Regions from separate parts of the Enterobacter cancerogenus genome, predicted to be linked through region 2. Evidence: predicted binding sites of a transcription regulator. Region 2 holds the regulator's gene; the other holds the start of a gene.

Region 1 (9,155 bases), 2.2 Mb from region 2:
GCGCACGGTGTCGGAGCGGCTGGAGGTACACAACGGTAAGCTCCAGGTGAACGTCCCCTGGGTGGTGCTCGACAGCTTCGAGCTGAACATGAACGATCGTCTTTACTACAAGGTGGTCGATCCCGACGGTCGGGTGATCTCCGGCTATGACGATCTGCCGAAAATGCCCCCCTCCACGTCGCGCACCCGGCTCTATCCCGCGCTGGCCTGGTTTTACCATACCGGGTATCGCGGGCAGGCGATCCGCGTGGCGAAGCTGCTCCAGCCCGTAAACGAAGACAATGTGGTGGGGATGGCGGAGATCTACGTCGCCGAAACCCTCCAGTCCCGGCGCTATCTGGCGACTCAGCTTCTGTTCTCATCACTCGTGTCCCAGGGGCTGTTGGTGCTGCTGACGCTGGTTTTAACCGCCTGGCTGCTGCGCCGCGTACTGCGCCCGATGCGTCAACTCTCGTCGCTGATGGTCCGCCGTGAGCCCGGGTTGCTGGCCCCGCTGCCGGAGCTGTTGCCCTGGTCTGAAACGCGCCTGCTGATCGTGGCATTTAACCGTTACATCGACCGGCTGCGCGGCGTGCTGTCGCGCCAGGCGCGTTTCAATGCCGATGCCTCTCATCAGCTCAAAACGCCGCTGGCGGTGCTAAAAACCCAGGTTTCCGTTGCCCTGACGCGCAACGATCCGGCGCTGTGGCAGGAGAGCTTGCGGGCGATGAACGTCACCCTGGATAACACCATCGTGCTGACCGAACGGCTGTTACAGCTTTCGGTGGTGAAGCGAAAAGAGCAGGGGGAACGGCAGTTTGCCCCGGTCGATTTGGTGCAGGTGGTGCAAAACTGCTGTTTCTCCCGGCTGGCGCAGGCGCGCAGTAAGGCTATCGATCTGGGTTATGACGGCGTTCAGCAGCCGGTGATGATTGAGGGCGATGACGTGCTGCTGGGCGAACTTTGCGCCAACCTGCTGGAGAACGCGATCAAATACACGCCCGAACAGGGGATCGTGACGGTGTACCTGCGTACGGACAACGGTGCGGTTGAGCTGAGCGTGGAGGACAGCGGGCCGGGGATTGCCGACGATCTCATCCCGCAGGCGCTGCTGGCGTTTCACCGGCTGGATAACGTGGGCGACGCCGCCGGGTCCGGCATTGGCCTGGCGCTGGCAAATGATATTGCCCGCCTGCATCGTAGCCATCTTCAGCTAACGCGCAGCGAAAATCTGGGCGGGCTGAGCGTGAAAATGCGCTTTTTATTGATGGTGTAAATACCGAAATTATCAAATCGTTACAAACTAATTGCCTGACGCACGCAGAGTGCTTGATCCCAAAGACACGCAGGTTAAAATCTCGCGGTTTTGGGACATCTCTAATTATTACGTGCGGGACATGACAATGAAAAAAGTGGCATTTTTGGGCGCAGGCCTGATGTTTGTTTCAGTTGCGGCAAACGCAATTTCCTTTAACGGCTCAGCGGGTCAGGATTACACCCACCTGGGCTTTGGCCTGGGGACGGAAACCTCTGGCCTGGCGATGACGGGCGGCTGGACGCATAACGACGACGACGGCGATGCGGCAAGCCTCGGCCTTGGCCTTAACGTTCCGCTGGGGCCATTCCTGGCAACCGTGGGCGGTAAAGGTATCTACACCAACCCGAACGACGGTGACGAAGGATACGCGGCGGCCGTTGGCGGCGGACTGCAGTGGAAAATTGGCGACAGCTTCGGCCTGTTCGGCGAGTATTACTACTCTCCGGATTCGCTCTCCAGCGGTATCGACAGCTATCAGGAAGCTAACGCCGGTGCACGCTGGACCATCATGCGTCCTGTTACCATCGAAGCAGGCTACCGCTATCTGAACCTGGCCGGTAAAGACGGCAACCGCGACAACGCGCTGGCCGACGGCCCGTACGTGGGCGTGAGCGCAGGCTTCTAATCCCCCCGGCGCGGCGGCCTGCCGCGCCAGTTTATCGCTTCCCCCCTCTCCCAATTGCGCTATAGTGTTTTGACTATTAAAGCGGGAGAACACAATGATTAACGTGGAGATGTTATCCACCGGCGATGAAGTGCTGCATGGTCAAATCATCGATACCAATGCGGCCTGGCTCGCCGATTTATTCTTTGAGCAGGGATTACCGTTAACGCGCCGCAATACGGTAGGCGACAACCTTGAGTCGCTGGTGAACATTCTGCGCGAACGCAGCGAGCACGCTGACGTGCTGATTGTGAACGGCGGCCTTGGCCCAACCGGCGACGATCTTAGCGCGCTGGCCGCCGCCACGGCGAAAGGCGAAGGGCTGGTCCTCCACGAAGCGTGGCTGGCGCAGATGGAGCGCTTTTTCTCCGAGCGCGGTCGCGTCATGGCCCCCAGCAACCGCAAGCAGGCCGAAATCCCCGCCAGCGCCGAGCTGGTGGATAACCCCGTCGGTACCGCCTGTGGCTTTGCCGTTAAGCTTAACCGCTGCCTGATGTTCTTCACGCCGGGCGTGCCGTCTGAATTTAAAGTGATGGTCGAGCAGCAAATCCTGCCGCGCCTGCGCGCGCGTTTCACCCTGCCTGAGCCGCCGCTGTGTCTGCGTCTGACTACCTTTGGCCGCTCTGAAAGCGATCTTGCCCAGAGCCTCGACAGTCTGCCGCTGCCGCCGGGCGTCTCGATGGGCTACCGCTCTTCTATGCCGATTATCGAGCTGAAGCTGACCGGCCCGGCGACGCAAAAGGAGGCCATGCTGGCGCTGTGGCCTGAGGTACAGCGCGTGGCGGGAGAGAGCCTGATCTTTGAGGGAACGGAAGGGCTGCCTGCGCAGATTGCCCGCACCCTGAAGTCGCGTCAGCTGAGCGTTACGCTGAGCGAACAGTTCACCGGCGGGCTTCTGGCGCTGCAGCTTTCACGGGCGGATGCGCCGCTTCTGGCCAGTGAAGTGGTGCCGTTCCAGCAGGAAACGCTGGCGCAGACCGCGCGCTGGGCGTCGGAGCGCAGGGTTAAGCATTTCGCCGGGCTGGCGCTGGCCGTCGGCGGCGTGGAGGGCGAGCACCTTAATTTTGCCCTCGCGACGCCGGAAGGAACCCATGCGCTGCAGGTAAAAATGAGTATCACCCGCCACAGCCAGGCGGTGCGTCAGGAGGTGTGTGCCATGATGGCGCTCAACATGCTGCGACGCTGGCTGAACGGCAAACCGGTCGCCAGCGAGCATGGCTGGATCAATGTGGTTGATTCCCTGTTTGTTGAGTAACGAATGTGCCGGGGCAAACCGCCCCGGCATCGCTTAGCCCAGCGCGTTTGCCAGCAGGGTGATGGGATGTTCGCAGCGTTTGCTGGTGGACATTTCAATCTGCCATTTGCAGGTTTCGCAGTCGGTCACTACCAGGTCGGCTCCGCTCTCCTCTATCTGCCTGAACAGCGGCGCGCCAATCGCCTGCGACGTGTCGTAGTTTTCACGCTTAAATCCGTAGGTGCCCGCTATCCCGCAGCAGCGCGAATCCAGCACCGTCAGCTCCAGCCCCGGGATCAGCCGCAGCAACTCCAGCGTATACAGCGACCAGCCCATCTTTTCCATATGACATGGCGTGTGATACACCACCTTCAGCGGCAGGGTGCCCAGCGGTAAGGTCTTCCCGCTGTCCAGCATGCGCCACAAAAACCGCGTTGCCAGTTCAATATGGTCGCGCAGATCGGTGTTATCCACGTCCAGCAGGTGAGGGTACTCGTCGCGCAGGGTGAAGGTGCAGGTAGACGAGGTGGCAAGAACCGGCATGCCTTTCCCGACGATCGCGTCGCGCAGGGAGGTGACGTTGCTGCGGGCCTGCCTGCGCGCTTTATCCGTAAAGCCGTTGGCAATCAGCGGCACGCCGCAGCATTTTTCCTTGCTGAGGAGCTGCACACCTGTGCCCATCGCGTTCAGCACTTTCAGCAGGTCTTTTCCTAACTGCGGGTGGTTGTAATTCACGTAGCAGCCATGGAAGAACGCCACCTGATCGGCAAAGCGGGCCTGCTCTGCCGCCACCGATTTGTACCAGCGACGGAAGGTGCCGTGGGCGTATTTCGGCAGGCTGCGGTGGTGGTCAATTTTCAGCGTCGCGTCGAGCAGCCGGCGTACCGGTTTCAGGGAGGTGGCGGCATTCACCAGCGGCGCGAAGGACGTGGAAACGCTGCCCATCAGGTCGGTATGGCTGAGGATCGCATCGCGCAGCGTCGGTTTTTGCGTGCTGTACTGCGCCCGGGCGCGCTGGATGATGTCGCCGATTTTGACGTCTGACGGACAGGCCACCTCGCAGCGCTTGCAGTTAATGCAGTATTTCAGCGCATCATCGTAGAGTGCGGCGTCTTTCAGACGCAAGCGCTCGCCGTCAGGCCCGGCCTGTTTTGGGCCTGGATAACGCGGGTTCACGCCGCTGACCGGGCAGACCGTGGTGCACACCGTGCATTTTATGCAGCTTTCGAAACGGCTATCGCTCATTGTTCTGCCTCCGTGCGTTGAATAATCTGCTCTGCGGCATGAAGCGCCGTGATCGCACACACGCCGCCGCCGCAGCCCTGGGCAATTGGATCGTAGCCGCCCAGAATCGAGCCGACGGCGTAGAGGCCGTTAAGCGACCGGCCGTTGAGCTGCGGGTGCAGGTGGTTATCGACAATCACGCCAAACTGCTGCCAGGGCTGCGGCGTAAAGAAATCACTCTGATACCAGTCCGAACGGGAGGCGCTCTGCCGGACATCCAGCCCCAGAATGGCTTCGCGGATCCCCTCGCGGGTACTCAGTAAGCCGTTACTGAAGAAGCTGCCGCTGGCCAGCACCACGGCGCGTGCGCGCAGCGGAATGTCGCCGTGGTTTCGCGTCCACACCTCGCTGAGGTCGCTATCAGAAAGCGTGATCTTTTTCACCTCGTCACCCGCCATCCACACGCCGCCCTGGGCAATAAATTTTTGCTTAAGCTGCGTGTGCAGCCGAATACCCGGTACGGAAGGGGGAAGGGTCGGCAGCAAGCCGAGCGTGCACGGCAGACGGTCCGACAGCCAGCGCCAGAGTCGATTGTCGGTGAGGCCAAAGCACGCAGGCATCAACAGGGCGTCACACTGTTCAGCGAGCGGCCTGAGCGCGTCATACAGCAGCGGCCAGTTATCGTCGTTATCCAGCAGCCGCGCGATATTCACTGCCCGAAACTCGCTGGGGTTTTCGCGCAGCACGTCCAGTTCGGGAAGGTCTATTTCCGCCGCCGTCGCGTTAATGCCGCGCTGACAGAGCGAGGCCGCCGCCAGGTGCGGCTGAAAATCAAGAAAACCGCCAATCCCCACCACCATTACGCGTTCTGCGCTGAACGGGGCGACAGGAACTTCTTCCGGGCTGAGCCACGCGGAACGCAGGGTGCCGAGCGGCGTCACGCGCTGGTGATTTTTCTCAGCGCTGCCCTGCATCCGCGCGCCACAGGCGCTCAGCAGCCTTTCGGTTTCCTGCGCCAGGCGGGCAATGTTGTGCTCGCCGATCAGGGTGTAAGGATGCTCAGGCGCAAGTGCGCCGCGACAGGCATCGTCGAGGAGATCCAGCGATCCGGAAGAGAAGTGCAAAGCGCTCTGCCCGCGGGTGACGATGGCGCAGCGCAGACCACGTTGCGTGAGCGTGATCCCGCACAGCAGCCCTGCCAGCCCGCCGCCGACAATAACGGTATTAAATTTCATTATGTGGCTCCTTCTCCAGGCCGCAAAGTCCCTGATAAACCCAGCGGGTAAACTCGCTTTCGCGCAGGGCATCGCCCCAGGCAACGGGCTGAATGCCTTTCCAGCGTTCATTGAGGAAATCGCTGAGCTGGGTCAGGGACTGCGTTGAGGTGGTGGCGTGAAAGCGTTGCAGCAGCCCGGCGGCGCGACAGGCGCAAAGCTCGCCCTGACAGGTACCCATGCCGACGCGCGTGCGGCGGCGAAGATCGAGCAGCGTATTGACCGTCAGATTCTCGACGGCATATTGCACCTCGCCTGCGGTCACCGCTTCGCACTCGCACACCAGGCTGCGGCTAAGCCGCCCCTCGCCAAGCCACTGCGGGGTTCTGTCGCCGTGGCGATAAACGGCGGAGCCGCGCAGCGGGGCGGGCAGAGAGATGATTTTCTGCAGCGTTTTCTCGGTGGACTGACGCGATCCGGGCAGGGGCTGTTCTGCCGTGACGCACGGCGTTGTGTTACCGAGTTTGCGGCAGACCGCATCCGTGGCCCACTCTGCCATCAGGCGGTAGGTCATGAGCTTGCCGCCGGTAATGGTGATAAAGCCCTCCATGCCGTCACGTTGGGCATGATCGAGCAGGACGATCCCCCGGCTGACGTTGCGCCCGCTTGGGTCGTTATCGCTGGCGACCAGCGGTCGCACACCCGCATAGGCGCGCAGAATGCGGGTTTGCGCCATCACCGGAGCCAGTTTCTCGCCTTCGCGCAGCAGGATATCCACCTCTTCGGTCGTCACCCGGTTAACGTCAATCTCGCTGTAATCGACGTGGGCGGAGGTGGTGCCGATAAGCGAAATGGTGTCGCCCGGTACCAGAATATCGGCGTCGGAAGGCTTACGACAGCGGTTGATGACGTGGTTGTTGATGCGATGATCGAGGATCAGCAGTGAACCTTTCGCCGGGAACATGCGGATGGATAAGTCGGCGTATTCCGCGATGCGTTGCCCCCAGATCCCCGCCGCATTAATAACCACGGCGGCATACAGTTCGCTGCGCTCGTTATATTGCGGGTCGAACACCCGCACGCCGCGCACTGTGTTGCCTTCGCGAATAAGCCCGGTGACTTCATGCCCGGTCACAATGCGCGCGCCGTGTTCCCGGGCATCCAGCATATTTGCGGCGGTCAGGCGAAACGGATCGACCGTGCCGTCGGGAACTTTCACCGCGCCGGTGATGGTCGGGTTGACAGACGGCTCCAGCCGACGCGCCAGCGCCGGGTCGATGGCGTCGGCCCGGATCCCTGCGGCCGTGCAGGCGGAAATAAAGGTTTGCTGAAACGCGAGATCGTCTTCGGGAAGGGTAATGAACAGCCCGTTGGTCGGTTCGATGCAGTGGCGGGCGATGCGTTTCAGGATCTGATTTTCCGCAATACACTCCCGCGCCGACTCATCGTCGGTCACCGCGTACCGTGCGCCGCTGTGCAGCAGGCCGTGGTTGCGGCCTGTGGCACCTGTCGCAATATCATGGCGCTCCAGCAGGGTCACGCTCAGGCCACGTAAGGCACAGTCGCGGGCGATGCCGGCCCCGGTTGCGCCGCCGCCAATGATTATCACATCGCTGTAGCGAGGATCGAGAACCGTCATTGTCTTCCCTCTATGTTCGTTTTTTTATCATTTAGCCACACTGAAAATGTGGTTTGTTTGATTTCGAACATAAACGCGCGTTATTCGAAAGTGAAACGTGATTCCATGCGCTTTTTTGCGCATTCTGTCATATTTCTGTAACAATCTGTGCGTTGATTCACAGTAACAATCACCGTGATTTCTTAACATCGCCGCCTCTGGAATCGGGTGCGAGGCACCTTCTCATTCATTACAAGGCCACGGAGGCTGTCATGCTCAGTATCTTTAAACCTGCGCCGCATCGGGCGCGTCTGCCAGAGGCAGAGATAGATCCGCTTTACCGCCGTCTGCGTTGGCAAATCTTCCTGGGGATTTTCTTCGGGTACGCGGCGTATTATCTGGTACGTAAAAACTTCGCGCTCGCCATGCCGTATCTGGTGGAGCAGGGGTTTTCGCGCGGTGATTTAGGGTTTGCGCTCTCGGGGATCTCTATCGCCTACGGGTTTTCCAAATTCATTATGGGGTCGGTGTCGGATCGCTCGAATCCGCGCGTGTTCCTGCCAGCCGGTTTGATTCTGGCGGCTGCGGTGATGTTGTTTATGGGCTTTGTGCCGTGGGCGACGTCCAGTATTGCGATTATGTTTGTGCTGCTGTTCCTCTGCGGCTGGTTCCAGGGGATGGGCTGGCCGCCGTGCGGACGCACCATGGTGCACTGGTGGTCGCAGAAAGAGCGTGGCGGAATTGTGTCGGTCTGGAACTGCGCGCATAACGTGGGCGGGGGTATTCCTCCGCTGCTGTTCCTGCTCGGAATGGCATGGTTCAACGACTGGAAAGCCGCGCTTTACATGCCGGCTTTTGGCGCGATCGTAGTGGCGATTATCGCCTTCGCCCTGATGCGCGATACGCCGCAGTCCTGCGGCCTGCCGCCAATTGAAGAGTACAAAAATGATTATCCGGACGACTACAGCGAACAGCATGAAGAGGAGCTGACGGCCAAACAGATCTTCATGAAGTACGTGCTGCCCAACAAACTGCTGTGGTACATCGCGGTAGCCAACGTTTTCGTTTACCTGCTGCGTTACGGCATCCTCGACTGGTCACCAACCTACCTGAAAGAGGTGAAACACTTCGCGCTGGATAAATCGTCCTGGGCCTACTTCCTGTATGAATACGCGGGTATCCCGGGTACGCTGATTTGTGGCTGGATGTCGGACAAGGTCTTCCGCGGCAACCGTGGTGCAACGGGTGTGTTCTTTATGACCCTGGTGACCATCGCCACCGTCGTTTACTGGCTTAACCCGCCGGGCAACCCGGGCGTGGACATGGCCTGTATGATTGTGATCGGCTTCCTGATCTACGGTCCGGTGATGCTGATTGGCCTGCATGCCCTTGAGCTGGCACCGAAAAAAGCGGCAGGGACGGCGGCAGGCTTTACCGGCCTGTTTGGTTATCTGGGTGGCTCAGTCGCCGCAAGCGCCATTGTCGGCTATACCGTTGACTTCTTCGGCTGGGATGGCGGCTTCATGGTCATGATTGGCGGTAGCGTACTGGCGGTACTGCTGCTGATTGTTGTCATGATTGGTGAAAAACGTCATCACGCCGAAATACAGGCACGTCGTCAATAAGGAGCATTACGATGAAACTGACTCAACTCGCTACCGGCCTGCTGCTGGCCGGTGTCATGACAGGCTCGGCGCTGGCGGCAGATAAGATTGTCATTGCTCACCGTGGCGCCAGCGGCTATCTGCCCGAGCATACGCTGCCCGCGAAAGCGATGGCTTACGCGCAGGGGGCGGATTACCTTGAGCAGGATCTGGTGATGACCAGGGACGACCATCTGGTCGTCCTGCATGACCACTATCTTGACCGCGTCACCGATGTCGCCGACCGTTTTCCCGACCGTG
Region 2 (9,155 bases):
CAGCCAGAGCGTAATCACCAGATTGTCTTTGTTTTGCTTAACAAATGGGGCAACCGGAAGGTGCCAGGCATTTAACATCACGAATCCCCTTTGATGAAATTGACGTCACCTTGCCACAGGGTAGTTAAGGTTAGCTCACCATGAGGGGATTTATTGGGGGAGGAGGACGGGGGAGGAGGCATCAGGCCCCTCTCCCACAGGGAGAGGGGAAAGAGGATTACTGCGCTTGCGCCAGCTGACGGTCATGGCGGCGTTTAAACACCCAGCCCACCAGCAGCAGGACGATCCACGCCAGGCCGACGTACAGCGAAATGCGGGTATCCGGGTGATAGCCAATCAGGCCGATGATAAACACCAGGAAGATCAGCCCGGCCACGGTGGTTGGTACCCCGCCCGGCACTTTAAACTTCAGCGCCTTAACCTCGTCCGGCGGCAGCCGACGGCGGAACGCAATCTGCGACAGCAAAATCATGATCCACACCCACACGGTAGCGAACGTGGCCAGCGAGGCAATCACCAGGAAGACGTTTTCCGGCATGATGTAGTTCAGGTAAACCGAGAACAGCAGCGCAACGGTCATGACCACCACCGTCACCCACGGCGTACCGCGGCGCGACGTTTTGGCAAACACCTTCGGCGCGCTGCCCTGCTCCGCCATGCCGTGCAGCATACGGCCTACGCCAAACACGTCACTGTTGATCGCGGAAAGCGACGCGGTGAGCACCACGAAGTTCAGAATGCTGGCCGCAAAGGCAATGCCCATGTGCTGGAAGGTCAATACGAACGGACTGCCGTTGGTGCCCACCTGGTTCCACGGATAAATGGACATGATCACGAACAGCGTACCCACGTAGAACACCAGAATACGCATCGGCACGGAGTTGATGGCGCGCGGAATGGATTTCTCCGGGTCTTTCGCTTCGCCCGCGGTAATACCGATAATCTCGATCCCACCGTAGGCAAACATCACCATTTGCAGCGACATCACCATTCCAAGCCAGCCGTTGCTGAAGAAGCCACCGTTGGTCCACAGGTTATGGATCCCGGTCGGCTGCCCGCCGTTACCAATACCCCAGATGATGATGCCGAAACCGGCGAGGATCATGATGATGATGGTCGCGACTTTGAAGAAGGAGAACCAGAACTCCAGTTCACCAAACACCTTCACGCTCATCAGATTCACGGCGCAGATGATCAGCACGACGCTCAGCACCCATATCCAGTGCGGGACGGCGGGGAACCAGACGCCCATATAGATACCAAACGCCGTGACGTCGGCAATTGCCACTATCAGGATTTCAAAGCAGTAGGTCCACCCGGTAATGAAGCCCGCCAGTGGGCCGAGGTTTTCCTGAGCATAACGCGAGAAGGAGCTGGCGGACGGATTATGAACCGACATCTCCCCGAGCGCGCGCATAATGATGTAGGCCGCCACGCCGCCGATGATATAGGCCAGCAGCACGCTGGGACCGGCCATTTTGATGGCATCTGCCGAGCCATAAAAAAGACCGGTACCGATAGCAGAGCCCAGCGCCATAAAGCGGATGTGGCGAGTGCTCAGTCCACGTTTAAGTTTGTTAGTGCTTTCCATTTAAGTCTTGCCATTCAACACGAAAAAACAAAAAACCACGGGGCCTTAAGCCCCGTGGTTAAACACTTTGTTGCCGTTGATTAATGGGCGTTCGATGTTACCTGACGCCCTGCAGCACGGTCCCAGACAATGGCCAGAACCAGCGCGACAACGGTAGGCAGCAGCCAGGCCAGACCTTGCTCGGACAGCGGCAGACGCTGTGTCCAGCCAGGCAGCACTTCACTGAATGCCGATGCTTTAATCCCGTCAAGGATACCAAAAATCAGGCTGATAAACATGGCCGGCGCAATAATTCGCGAGGAGTTGTTCCACCATGGACGGGTAAAGCTCAGCACCACCAGCACGATGCACGGCGGATAGATGGCCGTCAGCACCGGAATAGAGATTTGAATCAGGTGGCTCAGCCCCAGGTTGGATACCGCCATGGAGAAGATGCCAAGGATAAAGACCAGCGTGCGGTAAGAGAGCGGCAGATACTGGGCAAAGAACTCCGCACAGGCGCAGGTCAGGCCAACCGCGGTCACCAGACACGCCAGGAAGATCAGTACCGCCAGCAGCATGCTGCCCGCACCACCAAAGGTGTGCTGAACGTAAGCATGCAGGATCGCCGCACCGTTGGCATTCTGATCAACCAGCGTTGCGCTATCGGACCCCAGGCGGAACAGCGCCAGATACAGCAGCGTCAGGCCCACACCGGCCATCAGGCCAGCCCAGATGGTGTAGCGGGTCAACAGACGCGCTTCGGTCACGCCGCGAGAACGCGCGGCATTCACGATAACAATACCGAAGACCATCGCACCCAGCGTATCCATCGTCAGATAGCCGTTTACAAAGCCGTTAGAGAAGGCTGCGTTCTGGTAGGCATCCATCGCGTGGCTGATAGGCCCCGCCGGCCAGATGATGGCGGCAACGGCCAGCACGATCAGCGCAATGATTTTCAGCGGAGCCAGGAAATTACCCACGGTATCCAGCAGTTTGCCCGGATAAAGGGAAACCAGAATCACGATGGCAAAATAAACCAGGCTGTAGATAAACAGCGGCATCGCGCCGTCACCGGTCAGCGGAGCAATCCCCACTTCGAAGGAGACGGTCGCGGTACGCGGGGTCGCAAACAGCGGGCCAACGGCCAGATAGCAGACGGTCGCCAGCAGGACGCCCGCCACTTTGCCAATTGGCGTGCTGAGGCTATCGACGCCGCCACCCACTTTCGCCAGCGCGACCACGGTAAGCACCGGCAGCCCCACGGCAGTAATCAGGAAGCCAAACGCGGCGGTCCAGACGTGTTCACCCGCCTGTAAACCAACCATAGGAGGGAAAATGATGTTGCCTGCGCCAACGAACAGCGCAAATGTCATAAAGCCCAGCGCGATGATGTCACGCGATTTTAAGTGATGGGTCATAGAACCTTACTGCCTGTGGATGTGGTGTTGAAAACGTTGAGATTTTCGCCATCCCTCGCGGGACGATACAGCGGAAAATTTGCTCAATTTCAGCGGGATATGCTCCCGTCCTGGCGTGGCGAAGAATAGTTTTTCGATTTACCACGCAAATACAGTCGGTCTGACAGTATATGGGGGGCAATTTAAACGCTTATAACGTTTAAAGGCAAGGAGGGATCGTAAAACCAGAACAATATACCAGCATAGAAATTCAAGGCAGCACGATACGCCATATTCAGGAAAAACCCATGGCTAATCATGCGAACAAAAAAACAACAGCCGTATAATATTCACCCGCGTTTCGCTTGACTGCAAAGCAAACGGGCCAGCATACGCTGACCCGTGGAAAGGTAAAATGACACACCCGCCGTCAGGCGATCTTTTTGGCAATCAATCGTTCCGGCATGACGAAACTGAAACGGGTTCCTTTGCCCGGCGTACTCTGAATATCAAGACGGCTTTCGTGGTGATTCACCGCATGTTTCACAATCGCCAGTCCAAGACCGCTGCCCCCGGTCTGGCGTGAGCGCGCTTTATCCACACGGTAAAAACGCTCGGTCAGGCGCGGAAGGTGCTCCGGCGCAATGCCCGGCCCGTTATCCTCGACGCTGAACTCAGCCCCCGCCGGGGTAGGCTGCCAGCGCACTACGATATGCGTTCCCTCCGGCGTGTGGTTCACCGCGTTATAGACCAGGTTGGAGATGGCGCTGCGCAGCTCATCCTCGCTGCCGAGCACTTTGAGGCTGTTATCCACCTCAAAGCTGAAGGAGTGTTTCTTATGGCTTAACGTCTGTGCTTCACGCTCCACCACGCGCAGCATCATCGGCACGTCAATGGTGTCAGTGAGCGCCAGCGACGGAGCCGCTTCAATTTTCGAGAGCGTCAGCAGCTGCTTCACCAGCCCTTCCATCCGGTGCGTCTGCTCGCGCATGGTGTGCAGGGCTTTCTCGCGCGGTGCTCCTTCCAGCGTTTGCTCCTGCATCATCTCCAGATAGCCCTGCAGCACCGTCAGCGGCGTGCGCAGTTCGTGGCTAACGTTGGCGAAGAAGTTGCGGCGCGCCCCTTCCAGCTGGTGCATCTGGGTCACGTCGCGCGCCACCATCAGCCACTGCCGATCGCTGTAGGGCATCACGCGGATCTCAAGATGACGGCCATTGTTGAGCTTCAGATCGTGCGGGCGGGTAAAGTCACGCTTTTTGAGGTACAGCGTGAACTCGGGATAACGCAGAAGGTTAAGGATATTCTGGCCATTGTCATCCGGCCAGCGCAGGCCGAGCAGCTGTTGCGCCAGGCCGTTACACCAGAAGATGGTCCCCTCTTCGGTGGTTAAAATAACCGCATCCGGCAGCGATTCTGCGCCGCTGCGAAAGCGTTTTATCAGGCTGCCCAGCTCGCGGCGGCGCTTTTTATTACGCATCTGCATCTGATGCAGGCCGTACAGCAGCGGCTCCCAGCTTCCGCTTCCCGGCGGAGGGGTCATACTTCTGTCCACCCACAGCCACCAGGAGAGGCGCAGCAGATTCCAGAAATGCCAGATCAGCAATCCGGTCACCGCGGCCAGTAAAAACCACGGCAGATAGCCAAAAATAGCCCCCAGAATGAAGGCCGGAATACAGCATAAGATCAGTTCAAAGACGAGCCTTTTCCATGACAGACGTTCCAGCACGCGTCACACTCCTGTCATTGTTCAGAAACGGGTCGAAAAACGATAACCCGTGCCGCGGACCGTCTGCACCATGCGATCGTGGCCGCTCAGTTCCAGCGCTTTACGCAGGCGGCGAATATGGACGTCAACCGTTCGGTCTTCGACATAGACGTTAGTTCCCCAGACGTTATTCAGCAACTGTTCGCGGCTGTAGACGCGCTCCGGGTGGGTCATAAAGAAGTGCAGGAGCTTAAATTCGGTCGGCCCCATGTCGAGAGGATTTTCGCCGGTCATGACGCGGTGCGAGGTCGGGTCAAGGCTCAGGCCCTGCATCTCAATCACCTCTTCCACCGCCATCGGCGAAATACGGCGCATCACGGCTTTAATGCGGGCAACCAGCTCCTTCGGGGAGAACGGCTTGGTAATGTAATCATCCGCGCCGGTTTCCAGACCGCGAACGCGATCCTCTTCTTCACCGCGCGCCGTCAGCATAACCACCGGAATATCGCGGGTCATCGCTTCACGTTTAATGTGTTTGATAAACTGCAGTCCGGAGCCGCCGGGCAGCATCCAGTCCAGCAGGATCAAGTCGGGCCAGGGTTCATTCAGCTGATTCACCGCACTGTCATAATCTTCCGCTTCAATCGGCTGGAAACCGTTTTGTTCGAGCACGAAGCACACCATTTCACGAATCGGAGCTTCATCTTCTACGACCAGAATACGTCTCGCCATACTTTGCCCTGTTTTGTCTTATTTAAGTTACATGTTGTAATTCGGCGCCATTATGCGTCAGATTTATGACAGATTTATGAAAAACATTACCATCATCAATGGCAAACTGTTGTTTTATTACAGCGGTTATTTTCCGTTCCCTGAAAGTTTATAATCCCCCCCATCTTTTTTCGCCACGGATCTGATATGCGCATACTTCACACCTCGGACTGGCATCTGGGTCAAAATTTTTACAGCAAAAGCCGCGCCGCTGAACATGAAGCGTTTCTGAACTGGCTGCTGGAGACGGCCCGGTTGCAGGAGGTCGACGCAATTATCGTGGCAGGCGATATTTTTGATACCGGACAGCCGCCGAGCTATGCGCGCGAGTTGTATAACCGCTTTGTGGTCAACCTGCAGCAAACCGGCTGTCATCTGGTGATTGTCGCGGGCAACCATGACTCCGTCGCCACGCTGAATGAATCCCGCGATATTCTGGCGTTCCTCAACACGACCGTGGTGGCGAGTGCCGGGCACGCGCCGCAGATCCTGAACAAACGCGACGGCACGCCGGGGGCAGTGCTGTGCCCGATCCCGTTTTTACGCCCGCGGGATATCGTTCAAAGCCAGGCCGGCCTTTCCGGCAGCGAAAAGCAGAAGCATTTATTGCAGGCCATCACCGACTATTATCACCAGCAGCACGCACAGGCCTGCACCCTGCGCGGTGAACAACCTCTTCCCGTTATTGCCACCGGCCATTTGACCACCGTCGGAGCCAGTAAAAGTGACGCGGTTCGCGAGATCTATATCGGCACCCTGGACGCCTTCCCGGCGCAAAACTTCCCGCCTGCCGACTACATCGCCCTTGGGCACATTCACCGCGCGCAGGTGATTGGCGGCTGCGAACACATCCGCTACTGTGGCTCGCCCATTCCGCTCAGTTTTGACGAAACGGGCAAGGCGAAATGCGTGCATCTGGTGAGCTTCACCGACGGCAAACTCAGCGCCGTTGAGCCGCTGGAAGTCCCTGTCACCCAGCCGCTGGCGGTACTGAAGGGCGATCTGGCCGCCATTACCGCCCAGCTTGAGCAGTGGCGCGGCGCAGAGCTTAACCCGCCCGTCTGGCTGGATATCGAAATCACCACTGACAACTACCTGCACGATATGCAGCGCAAAATTCAGGCGCTGACGGAAGATCTTCCCGTCGAAGTGTTGCTGGTACGCCGCAGCCGCGAGCAGCGCGAGAAACTTCTCTCAGGTGCCCGGCGCGAAACGCTTAGCGAACTCCGGGTGGAAGAGGTCTTCGAGCGGCGGCTTGCGCATGAAGAGCTGGACGATGACAAACGCACAAGGCTCAACGAGCTGTTTGTTCAGACTCTGCACACCCTGCATGATGAGGAAGAAAGCGCATGAAAATTCTCAGCCTGCGTCTGAAAAACCTCAACTCGCTCAAGGGCGAGTGGAAAATCGATTTTACCGCTGAGCCTTTCGCCAGCAACGGGCTGTTTGCCATTACCGGTGCCACCGGTGCAGGCAAAACTACCCTTCTCGACGCCATTTGTCTGGCGCTGTACCACGAAACGCCGCGCCTGCAAAAAGTGTCTCAGGCGCAAAACGACCTGATGACGCGCGACACGGCCGAGTGCCTGGCAGAGGTGGAATTCGAGGTCAAAGGCATCGCCTACCGCGCGTTCTGGAGCCAGAACCGCGCGCGCAATCAGCCGGACGGGAACTTACAGGCTCCGCGCGTGGAGCTGGCGCGCTGCGAAGACGGCAAAATTCTCGCCGATAAAGTGACGGATAAGCTGGAACAAACCGCCGCGCTCACCGGGCTGGACTATGGCCGCTTTACCCGCTCAATGCTGCTCTCTCAGGGGCAATTCGCCGCGTTTCTTAATGCTAAGCCGAGCGATCGCGCCGAGCTGCTGGAGGAGCTGACCGGTACCGAGATCTACGGGCAGATTTCGGCCATGGTGTTTGAGAAGCACAAAGCCGCCCGCAGCGCGCTGGAAAAGTGTGAAGCGCAGGCCGCGGGCGTCGTGCTGTTAAGCGAAGAGCAACAGCAGCAGTTGCAGCAAAGTTTGCAGGTGCTTACTGACGAAGAGAAAACCCTGCTGGCAGAGCAGCAAAGCCACCAGAAAGCGTTCCAGTGGCTGACGCGCAGCGACGAGCTGATTCGTGAACAGAAGCGCGCCGCCGCTTCGCAGCAGCAGGCGCAGCAGGCGCTGACCGATGCCGCGCCTGAGCTGGCAAAGCTCCAGCTGGCTCACCCCGCCGCCCAGCTACGCCCGCTGTGGGAGCGCCAGCAGGAGCAAACCACCCGCCTGGCGCAGACGACCCAGGTCATTGCTGAAGTAAACACTCGCTTACTCGACAGAGCAGCGCTGCGCTCGCGTATCCGCAACGGCGCGCTTCGCCATCGGGAGCAGCTGCAGGCAGAGCATACGGCTCTGGCGCAATGGCTGAGCGAACAGGATCGTTTTCGCCAATGGGGACAAGAGATTGCTGGCTGGCGGGCGCAGTTCGCGCAGCTGAATCGCGATAAAAGCCAGCTTGCGGCACAATCGGCGCGCATTGCTGAACTGCGCCAGAAGCTGGCTGAAATGCCGGAGAGCGCGCTGACGCTGACGGCTGAGGCTATCACCACGGCAATGGAGCAGCAGGCGCAGTCACGGGCGCTCCGTCAGCGCCTGACCGCGCTACACGCACGCTATCAGCCACTGCAAAAACGGCTGCGCCAGAATGCGCAAAGCGTGCAGAAAGCGCAGGCTGAGCAGGTAACACTTAACGAAACCCTGAGCCTGCGCCGTCAGCAGTACAAAGAAAAAAACCAGCACTATCAGGATGTTGTTACGCTTTGCGAACAAGAAAAGACCATCAAGAAACTGGAGGCGGAGCGGGCAGATCTGCAGGCAGGCAAACCTTGCCCGCTCTGCGGTTCAACCACTCATCCGGCCATCACGGAATACCGGGCGCTGGAGCTGAGCGCCAACCAGCTGCGTCGTGACGCGTTAGCCAAAGAAGTTGCCGCGCTAAAAGACGAAGGGTTGCTGGTGCTCGGGCAGGTGAATGCCCTGACCCAACAGATCCAGCGCGAGACAGAAGAAGCTCAGGCGCTCTCTCAGGAAGAGCAAGCACTCACTAAAGAGTGGCTGGAGGTCTGCACCTCCCTGAATATAGCGCTGAACATTCAGGATGATATCGCCCCGTGGATGAGCGAGCAGGAGCAGTACGAACGCCAGCTGTATCAGCTCAGCCAGCGCCTGACCCTGCAAAACCAGCTCAATGAACTGGACGCACAGGCGCGCCAGTACCAGCAGCAGCTGACGTCGACGCGTCAGGCGCTGGCATCCTCGCTCCAGTCGCTGTCGCTTAACGTGCCCGATGACGGGGCTGAAAGCGTCTGGCTCAGCGCACGCGAAACCGAATATGCCCAATGGCAGGATAAACAGACCCAGCACGGTGCGATTCAGGAACGTATAAACGCGTTAACGCCCATTCTGGATACGCTGCCGGTCGGCGACGACGCACAAGCCGAAGCGGTGATTCCTGAACACTGGCGCGCGATCCACGACGAATGCGTGTCGCTGCAAAGTCAGCTCAGTACGCTTCAGCAGCAAGAGACACTGGAGCGCGAACGGCTCCAGTACTCGCAGGCCCAGTTCAGCGCCGCGCTGGACGCAAGCTGCTTCACCGATCGCGAGGCGTTCCTTGCCGCACTGCTGGATGAGGATACCCTCCGTCGTCTTGAACAGCTTAAGCAGACGCT

What was found. The regulator PhoB, encoded in region 2, activates phosphate uptake and scavenging genes when phosphate is short. The targets are predictions, from matches to a motif close to CTGTCATAAAACTGNCNNAT.
Region 1: a site for PhoB is predicted at 7,397-7,416, ahead of glpT (glycerol-3-phosphate transporter). Genes of this name have one in related genera too.

What each region holds. Positions count from the first base shown of each region.
Region 1 covers NZ_CP077290.1:4,238,381-4,247,535, forward strand. The annotation lists gene I6L58_RS20030 (sensor histidine kinase) at 1-1,255, shown strand, start outside; gene I6L58_RS20035 (YfaZ family outer membrane protein) at 1,383-1,922, shown strand; gene I6L58_RS20040 (nicotinamide mononucleotide deamidase-related protein YfaY) at 2,017-3,216, shown strand; gene glpC (anaerobic glycerol-3-phosphate dehydrogenase subunit GlpC) at 3,250-4,440, opposite strand; gene glpB (glycerol-3-phosphate dehydrogenase subunit GlpB) at 4,437-5,654, opposite strand; gene glpA (anaerobic glycerol-3-phosphate dehydrogenase subunit A) at 5,644-7,272, opposite strand; gene glpT (glycerol-3-phosphate transporter) at 7,524-8,876, shown strand; partial or broken gene glpQ (glycerophosphodiester phosphodiesterase) at 8,888-9,155, shown strand, end outside.
Region 2 covers NZ_CP077290.1:1,643,133-1,652,287, forward strand. The annotation lists gene malZ (maltodextrin glucosidase) at 1-78, opposite strand, end outside; gene proY (proline-specific permease ProY) at 218-1,591, opposite strand; gene brnQ (branched-chain amino acid transporter carrier protein BrnQ) at 1,672-2,991, opposite strand; gene phoR (phosphate regulon sensor histidine kinase PhoR) at 3,401-4,696, opposite strand; gene phoB (phosphate response regulator transcription factor PhoB) at 4,718-5,407, opposite strand; gene sbcD (exonuclease subunit SbcD) at 5,594-6,799, shown strand; gene sbcC (exonuclease subunit SbcC) at 6,796-9,155, shown strand, end outside.